DNA from 2 places in the Mesobacillus stamsii genome. Region 2 is predicted to be linked to the other one. Evidence: predicted binding sites of a transcription regulator. Region 2 holds the regulator's gene; the other holds the start of a gene.
The links. Region 2 encodes LexA, which represses DNA repair genes until DNA is damaged. Its sites were predicted from a motif close to CGAACATATGTTCG; they were not measured.
Positions count from the first base shown of each region.

Region 1: the regulator LexA is predicted to act here: its motif matches at 2,293-2,306, upstream of parE (DNA topoisomerase IV subunit B).

Region 1 is NZ_JAUSUN010000006.1:42,370-46,808, reverse strand. Features, by position in the region: gene parC (DNA topoisomerase IV subunit A) at 1-197, opposite strand, end outside; gene parE (DNA topoisomerase IV subunit B) at 194-2,173, opposite strand; gene J2S25_RS06725 (S8 family peptidase) at 2,542-3,939, shown strand; gene helD (RNA polymerase recycling motor HelD) at 3,979-4,439, opposite strand, start outside.
Region 2 is NZ_JAUSUN010000003.1:16,274-20,712, reverse strand. Features, by position in the region: gene J2S25_RS02785 (ATP-dependent DNA helicase) at 1-1,893, shown strand, start outside; gene J2S25_RS02780 (hypothetical protein) at 1,943-2,143, opposite strand; gene lexA (transcriptional repressor LexA) at 2,311-2,934, opposite strand; gene yneA (cell division suppressor protein YneA) at 3,089-3,403, shown strand; gene J2S25_RS02765 (YneB family resolvase-like protein) at 3,432-4,079, shown strand; gene J2S25_RS02760 (DUF896 domain-containing protein) at 4,155-4,388, shown strand.

The sequences.
Region 1 (4,439 bases), on a different contig from region 2:
GCGGACTTCCGGAAACCCTTTTCACTTGTGTTGCCCTCAACGTGCATGGCGTATAAAATTCTCCGCTGCACAGGCTTCAGGCCGTCGCGAGCATCAGGAAGGGCACGTTCCTGGATAATATACTTGCTATACCGGCCAAATCGGTCGCCTAATACATCTTCTAAAGGAAGATCACGAAATTTTTCCACTGAACTCATTCGCCTTCAACCTCCTCTGGCACGGAGATATTTTCATTTTCCAAAATATTGCCGTCTTCCTCAAGTCCAAAAGAAACATTCGATTCGATCCATTTCCTGCGGGGTTCCACCTTGTCCCCCATAAGGGTTGTGACTCTCCGCTCCGCTCTTGCCGCATCATCAATTCGAACGCGAATCAAAGTCCTAGTCCCAGGGTCCATCGTTGTTTCCCAAAGCTGATCTGCATTCATCTCGCCAAGACCTTTGTAACGCTGGATAATATAGCCTTTGCCGATCTTTTTGATGGCTCCTTGTAGTTCATCATCACTCCAGGCATATTCAATGATTTCCTTTTTGCCAGTCCCTTTGCTGACTTTATACAACGGAGGAAGGGCAATGAAGATTTTTCCCGCTTCTATGAGGGGCTTCATATAGCGATAAAAGAAGGTAAGCAATAGCACCTGAATATGGGCACCATCCGTATCGGCATCGGTCATGATAACAATTTTATCGTAGTTAATATCTTCAATATTGAAATCCGACCCTACTCCCCCGCCGACCGCATGGATGATCGTATTGATTTCCTCGTTTTTGAAAATATCCTGAAGCTTTGCTTTTTCGGTATTAATGACCTTTCCGCGCAATGGCAGTACAGCCTGGAATTTTCTGTCGCGCCCCTGCTTGGCAGAACCTCCCGCAGAATCCCCTTCCACAAGGTATAATTCATTTTTCGCCGGGTTCTTTGATTGAGCTGGAGTCAATTTACCTGATAGAATGGCATCCGTTTTTTTTCGCTTTTTCCCGCTGCGCGCATCTTCACGTGCTTTGCGGGCAGCCTCCCGGGCCTGGGAAGCTTTGATCGATTTTCGGATCAGTAAAGTACTTACGTCTGGATTCTCCTCGAGAAAATACGACAGATGTTCCGATACGACCGAGTCGACTGCGGATCTTGCTTCACTGGTCCCCAGCTTCCCCTTCGTCTGCCCTTCAAACTGAAGCAGTTCCTCAGGAATACGAACTGATATGATTCCTGCCAGCCCTTCGCGTATATCCGCTCCATCAAGGTTTTTGTCCTTTTCCTTCAGCAATCCAACCTTACGGGCATATTCATTGAACACTCTCGTCATCGCCGTCTTTGCCCCTGCTTCATGTGTGCCGCCATCCTTCGTCCTAACATTGTTTACGAAAGAAAGAACGTTTTCCGAGTATCCATCGTTGAATTGAAAGGCAAATTCCACTTCAAATTTGCTATATTCGCCTTCAAAGCTGACTACCGGATGTAGCACATCTTTTTCTTCGTTCAAATATTCAACAAATGCCTGAATGCCCGTTTCAAAATGAAAGACATCTTTCTCGTTATTTCGGTCATCGATCAGCTCAATTGTTAAGCCTTTCAGCAAAAAAGCAGACTCACGCAGCCTTTCAGAAAGTGTGTCATAGTTATATGTCAAAGTAGAAAAAATTCCTTCGTCTGGTTTGAAATGAATTGTCGTCCCTGATTGATTTGTCTTGCCAATTTTTTCAAGCGTAGTCGCCGGCTTTCCGCCATTTTCAAATCGCTGCTCATAAACAAAGCCATCGCGTTTGATCGTGACAACCAGCCATTCAGATAGGGCATTAACGACGGATGCGCCAACACCATGCAAACCGCCGCTTGTTTTATAACCTCCTTGCCCGAATTTCCCTCCAGCGTGAAGGACGGTAAGGATAACTTCCGGTGTTGGTTTTCCAAGCTTATGCATCCCAGTAGGCATTCCTCGTCCTTTATCCTGGACACTGACCGAATTATCTTTATGAATTTTGACGATGATGTGATTCCCAAAGCCGCCAAGTGCTTCATCAACGGAGTTATCAACGATTTCATATACGAGGTGATGAAGGCCTCGCGTATCTGTGCTGCCAATATACATGCCCGGTCTTTTTCGAACCGCTTCTAAGCCTTCCAGTACCTGTATGGCATCATCATTATAATCAAAAGCTTGCTGATTTCTTGCCACGAACATACCCCTTTCATTTCTAGCAAACAACATTGACGGTTTTTTTGTATAAGGTCAATGAATTCTTAAGTATTCCTCTTTTTTGTTAAAAAGTATGAAAAACTGCTTTTTTTCCAATCAGAACAATTGTTCTCTTTGTTTATTTTACCATAATAATGGCGTCTATGCTTAATTGTAGCGATTAATTGAAATTTGGCAAACAGATTTAAAAAAATAATTCCATATAAAAAAGCGAACGGTACCTTTTGACCAGAAAAAAATTTTGCCTATGTTGGTTTCCATTCATGAACTGCCAGCGATTACCGCCGTTAATTTCCCCTTTTGTTTTGCATGATAAGAACAAATTCATTTTTTGGAGGGCTTTAACAATGAAATTGGCGAAGGTTTTCACCCTGGGGGCATTACTAATTTTCGTTCTTGCCCTTAATGCAGGTGGAGTGTTCAAGAATGAGCCTGCTCAAAGCGATCAACAGAATACAAAAACTCTCTCATCTAGCCAACGAATTATGATGATGCACTCTATGGCAAACGTAAATAATATTGAATCGGGAGAGAAAATCAAGAAACATCTCCATTCTCAAGAAAATATTACGCTTATTTTTCATAATAAAAAAGATACAAGTCATTATTATGATCATGAGGCTGCTGTTGATTTTATTACGGAACCAAGTGCTGACGAATTAGATGAAATGACCCGCGACATTAAGGGCTGGGTCGTTAAACACCTAAATTCGGTGTATATCTTTCGGTCAACGTCCATGGAAACACCGCAAATGGTTGAATATTTCAACGAGCGGCCGAACGTTGAATATGCAGAGCCTAATTTTATCCTGATGCAAAACGAGGTATCCAGCCCAAATGATTTGCTATATCAGGAGAATTACCAATGGAATTTGCCAGCGATCGGAACAGAAGAAGGCTGGAACATTACACGCGGCAAAGAACAAATTGAAATAGCCATTGTCGATACAGGCGTTGACCTGGATCACCCCGAGTTAAGGAATCGAATTGTCGCAGGGTATAATGTCATAGACGAAAATCAGGAACCTGATGATGACAATGGCCACGGTACACATGTGGCTGGAATCATCGCCTCGGAAACGAATAATCGGGAGGGTGTTGCTGGCATAACATGGTTCAGCAAGATCATACCTGTAAAAGCAATGGGAGCGAAAGGCTATGGTACTACATTTGATATTGCAAAAGGAATCATTTGGGCAGTCGACCATGGCGCAGATGTCATCAATTTAAGCCTTGGCAATTATCAGCCATCAAAAGTATTGGAAGAAGCTGTTCGTTATGCTTATGACCAAAATGTCGTAATGGTATCAGCAGCAGGGAACGACGGATCCAATCAACCTACTTACCCTTCGTCTTACCCAGAGGTTTTAAGCGTGGCAGCAGTGGATTATAACGGAAACAGAGCGAGCTTTTCGAACTATGGAGATTATATTGATATTGCTGCTCCTGGGGTGAACATACCGAGCACTTTTTTTCATTCTCAGTATGCAGCTCTCTCTGGAACATCGATGGCTGCTCCACATGTCGCAGGTCTGGCCGCTTTGATTAAATCAGTTAACCCTGATTTAAAAAACTCCCAAATCATCACCATCATAAAAAACTCTGCGATTGACCTTGGGGAACAAGGAAAGGATATCGATTATGGAAATGGCTTGATCGACGTGAATTCCGCCCTGCAGGAGGCTAGCCAAAAACAGACTCCCAAAAGAACCAGGCAAAGATCGTTATTCAACTGGCTGAATTAAATTCAAAAGCAAGCCGCCAGAATGTTTGGCGGCTTGCTTTTACATGATCTGAAATAATTGCGGATCGACATTGGCTAAAAGTGGACTGAGTTCTCCTCTCGAAAGAATATAAAGCTCATGCATGGCCCTTGTACAAGCCGTATAGAACAACTTCCTTTCCTCATTCCTTGTGTAGGAAGAGGAATCAAAAATAATGACCGCATCAAACTCGATCCCTTTTGCCAGATAGGATGGCACGACATTGACGCCGTTTTCAAAGGTCAAGGTACCTTTTTCAATCAATCTTGCTGCATGCGCCTTCTTAATGGATTCGAAAGCCTCTTTGCTTTCCGCTGCTGTTTTGCAGATGATGGCGATATTTTTATGACCATTGTTCTTAAGGACTGAAATGATTTCTTCCGTCCTTTCCATATGGTTGGCATCGTCCGCATGATTCACGATTACCGGCTTAGGTCCAATACGATGAAAGGGATCAATCAAATTTCCTTCTTCAATCAACT
Region 2 (4,439 bases):
AAAAATGATACGTTCTTTGATTTATTAGGAGATTATATTGGGGATGTATTTTATGATATTTTGCCGGAAAAAGGCTATGAACTGCGTGACGAACAGATTTATATGGCATTTCAGGTAGAGCAGGCCTTTAAGAACAAAGGAATTGTTTTCGCGGAAGCGGGGGTTGGAACAGGGAAGACATTCGTCTACCTTATTTATGCCATCCTATATGCACGCTATATGGGAAAACCTGCTATCGTTTCCTGTTCAGATGAAACGTTGATCGAACAGCTTGTTAAAGAAGACGGAGATATCCAAAAACTTGAGCAGGCACTGGGACTGAAAGTAGATGTCCGTCTGGCAAAGGCTAGAGAACAGTATGTTTGTATTAAGAAGCTGGATGAGCTTTCAAATACGTCAGACGATCTCGATATCCTGGCCGTCCATGATCAGCTTCCTGATTTTATTTTTGATGAAGGCATTTCCATGAATTCGTTTACCCGTTATGGTGATCGAAAGGAATATCCATGGGTGACAAATGAAAAATGGTCACAGCTAGCCTGGGACCCACTTCAGCAATGCTCGACATGCAGCTGGCGCCATCGCTGTGGACAAACACTCAATCGGGATTACTATCGACATGCCGGGGATTTGATTATCTGTTCCCATGATTTTTATATGGAGCATGTTTGGACAAAAGATTCGCGGAAACGAGAAGGGCAGATGCCCCTGCTGCCCGAAGCAAGCACTGTCATTTTTGATGAAGGCCATCTGCTTGAATTTGCGGCACAAAAAGGGTTGACTTACAGATTTAATTCACATACTCTGGCGACGGTGTTAACAGGATATATGCATCAGGATGTCAGAGAGGAATCTCTTTATTTAATTGAAGATATAATAGAACTTCATGATTCATGGTTCGATCTTCTAGTCGAAAACGCCACTGCAGTGGAAGGTTCAAACAGAAAAGAAGTAGCGATGCACCCATCTATCAGGAAAACGGCTGAGACACTGGAGAAGAAGGTCAGCGAATTAATGGACCAGCTCGTTTTTGATGCGGAAATGTTCCTGATTGATGAATATCATTTGAAGATCATGGAGGAATATCTTGAGTTTTTTGCTTATGGATTATCCATATTCTTGAAGAATGAAGAAGGTATCTTCTGGCTTGAGGAAAATGAAGTCCAATCTTCTCTTGTCATTATGCCTCGACTGGTGGAGGACATTTTGAAAAAGGAAGTTTTCTCACAGAACATCCCGTTTGTGTTTTCATCAGCAACTTTATCGCAAGCTGGGAATTTCCACTATATAGCGAAAAGTCTTGGAATTGAAAAATATTCCTCCTTCACTGTCGCGTCCCCATTTGATTACGCAGAGCAGATGGATGTGAAAATTCATGTTCAAGATGATGAATGCATTAAATGGATAAAGATAGGGGAAGACCTGCGAACAACCAATGGAAGCACCCTTGTATTGTTTTCTTCCATACAAGAAATGGAGCGTTTTAGAATCTGGTCGAATGATCAAAAATGGGATTTTGCCATTCTGTTCGAAGGAGACCGAGAGATTAGTGAAACGGTTAAAGACTTCCAGAATGTTACTAGTACGGTGCTTTGCTCATACAGTTTATGGGAGGGTCTAGACGTCCCTGGAGAACCTCTTATTCAAGTGATCGTTGCCTCCTTGCCGTTCCCACCTCATGACCCCGTCTTCCAAGCAAAACGAAAGCAAGCAGAAAATCCTGCAGCAGAAATTGACATACCATATATGCTGCTTCGATTAAGACAGGGAATTGGCCGTTTGATTAGGAACAGCCAGGATTATGGCACGGTTCATTTGTGGCTTACGAAAGCGCAAGAAGAAAAATTCATGGGAGAGATAAGAGAAGTGCTTCCTGCTGCAAATATTCATTAATCAGGGAAAATCCCGACAGGCTTAGGCTTGTCGGGATTTTTTGATACAATTAGTTTCTGCACTTGCACTTTTTATAGCCGCAACCACATTCAGAATTTTCATCTTGAGCATCGGCAACCAAATCATTGATGATGCAACGTCGAACTGCTCTGCAAAGGTCCTCAAAATCAATCGTTGCTTTTACTTGATTGTTGTTGTGGTTAGGATAATAAACCCCTGCAACGTCATTGCCATTTCGTTTGTATCCCATCTATGACTCAACTCCTTCCCTTCTAAAAATGCTTACACCTCATCTTATTCGGAAAGGGACAAGTTGGTAGTAATTCTACCTATTTCGTACGAAAATGTGCACTTCTCATAGTCTTTCACATAAAAAAGAATAATAGAACGAAAAAAGCAAGCGGTGTCCGCTTGCTTTTAGTGCATATGACGATATACACCGATCACCTTACCGAGAATGGATACATTTCGAAGGATAATTGGATCCATCGATGAGTTTTCCGGCTGAAGTCGGAAATGGTCTTTCTCCTTAAAAAAACGTTTTACCGTCGCTTCATCCTCCTCTGTCATGGCAACAACAATGTCACCATTATTGGCAGTTTTTTGCTGCTTGACGATAACATAATCTCCGTCGAGGATCCCAGCTTCAATCATACTGTCCCCCATAACTTCCAGCATAAAAACCTGTTCATCATGCGGAACCAGGCGATCTGGAAGTGGGAAGTATTCTTCAACATTTTCAATTGCAGTTATCGGCACACCAGCAGTAACTTTCCCAACCACGGGAACATTTACGACATTGTATTTAGGAATTCGCGTTTCTTCGTCCAGCTCAAGAATTTCTATCGCACGCGGTTTTGTGGGGTCACGTCTGATCAGCCCTTTGCTTTCAAGCCTTGCCAGGTGGCCATGTACGGTTGAACTAGAGGCCAGTCCAACTGCTTCGCCAATTTCGCGAACGGATGGCGGATACCCTTTTTTCTTGACTTCAGCTTTTATGAATTCAAATATATCTTGTTGCCTCTTAGATAACTTTGTCATATTCACGCACCTCGTATATTTTCTTGTCCTTATTATACCATGTCCGGTCAGTAGATACAAACATAAGTTCGAATTTTTCTGTTGACATGAAACGGATGTTCGCATTATAATAAATTCAAATAAGCGAACGTATATTCGATAAGGGGTGTCAAAGATGAAAAAAATTTGGGATGGCTATTCATACACTTTTATTCTGATTGCTGTCAGTCTGATTTTTTCACTTGTAGCAAAAGCACATTTCAATAACAGTGAACAATACATAACTGTTACTATAGAAGAAGGGCAATCCTTATGGGAGATCGCTGAAACTTATGCAGCTGAGCATCATTTATCTGAAAATGAATTCGTGAGCTGGGTGGAAAAGGAAAATGGAATTATCGGTGAGAGGATTTTTCCGGGAGATGAGCTTGTTATTCCTGTGACGGCTGAATTTGGACAACCAACTCAAATCGCTGGCGCGGAAAGATAACTTAGACGTAGAATAAGGTGATGACAACATGAAAGCGATTATTTATTGCCGCGTAAGTACAACTAAGGAAACACAGGAAACATCGCTTGCCAGGCAAGAGGAGGAATTGTGCCATCTTGCGGATGAATATGGGTTTGAAGTAGTGAACATAATTAAAGAACAGGCAAGCGGTTATGACCTTGAAAGAGATGGCATACTGGAGCTGTTAGAATTGATAAAAGACAAAGCGATCGGTACGCTGTTGATTCAGGATGAAACCAGACTTGGCAGAGGGAATGCAAAAGTCGCAATCCTTCATTGCATCCTTAAGGAGAATGTAAAGCTATATAGCATCTCACACAATGGGGAGCTTCAACTATCTGAATCCGATTCTATGGTACTCCAGATTGTCAGCATGGTAGAAGAGTACCAGAGGAAAATCCATAATATTAAGATTAAACGCGGAATGAAACGAGCGGTGGAGCACGGTTACCAGCCGCAGCAGAATCTCAAAAATCAGGGTGTGCATTCCGGCAGAGACAGGAAGGACATGCCGGTAGGGGAAATCGTAAGGCTGCGAAATAATGGCCTAACATTTTCAGAAATCGCCGCTACCCTTAAAGGATTTGGCTATAATGTATCCAAAGCAACCGTGAATAGAAGATATCTGGAGTATATAGAGTCGGAGGAAGAGTAAAGCTCCTTTCTTGTAATACATTATGCTTTTTAGTAAGATGACAGTTGATATAATTTTTTACAAAGGAGCTTTACTATGCTATCAAGTGATAAGATTGCTAGGATCAATGAACTGGCAAGGAAAGCAAAATCATCCATGTTGACTGAAGAAGAAGCAAAGGAGCAAACTAAGCTTCGTGCCGAATACCTCCAGTCATTTCGTTCTTCGATGCTTAATACCCTAAAGGGAGTTACCATTGTTGACCCAGAGGGCAATGATGTAACACCTGAAAAATTAAAAGAAGAAAAAATGAAGAGTAAACTTCATTGATATATTCAATTTGGGATACAGAAGAGGATGTATCCCTTTTTGATTTCGACA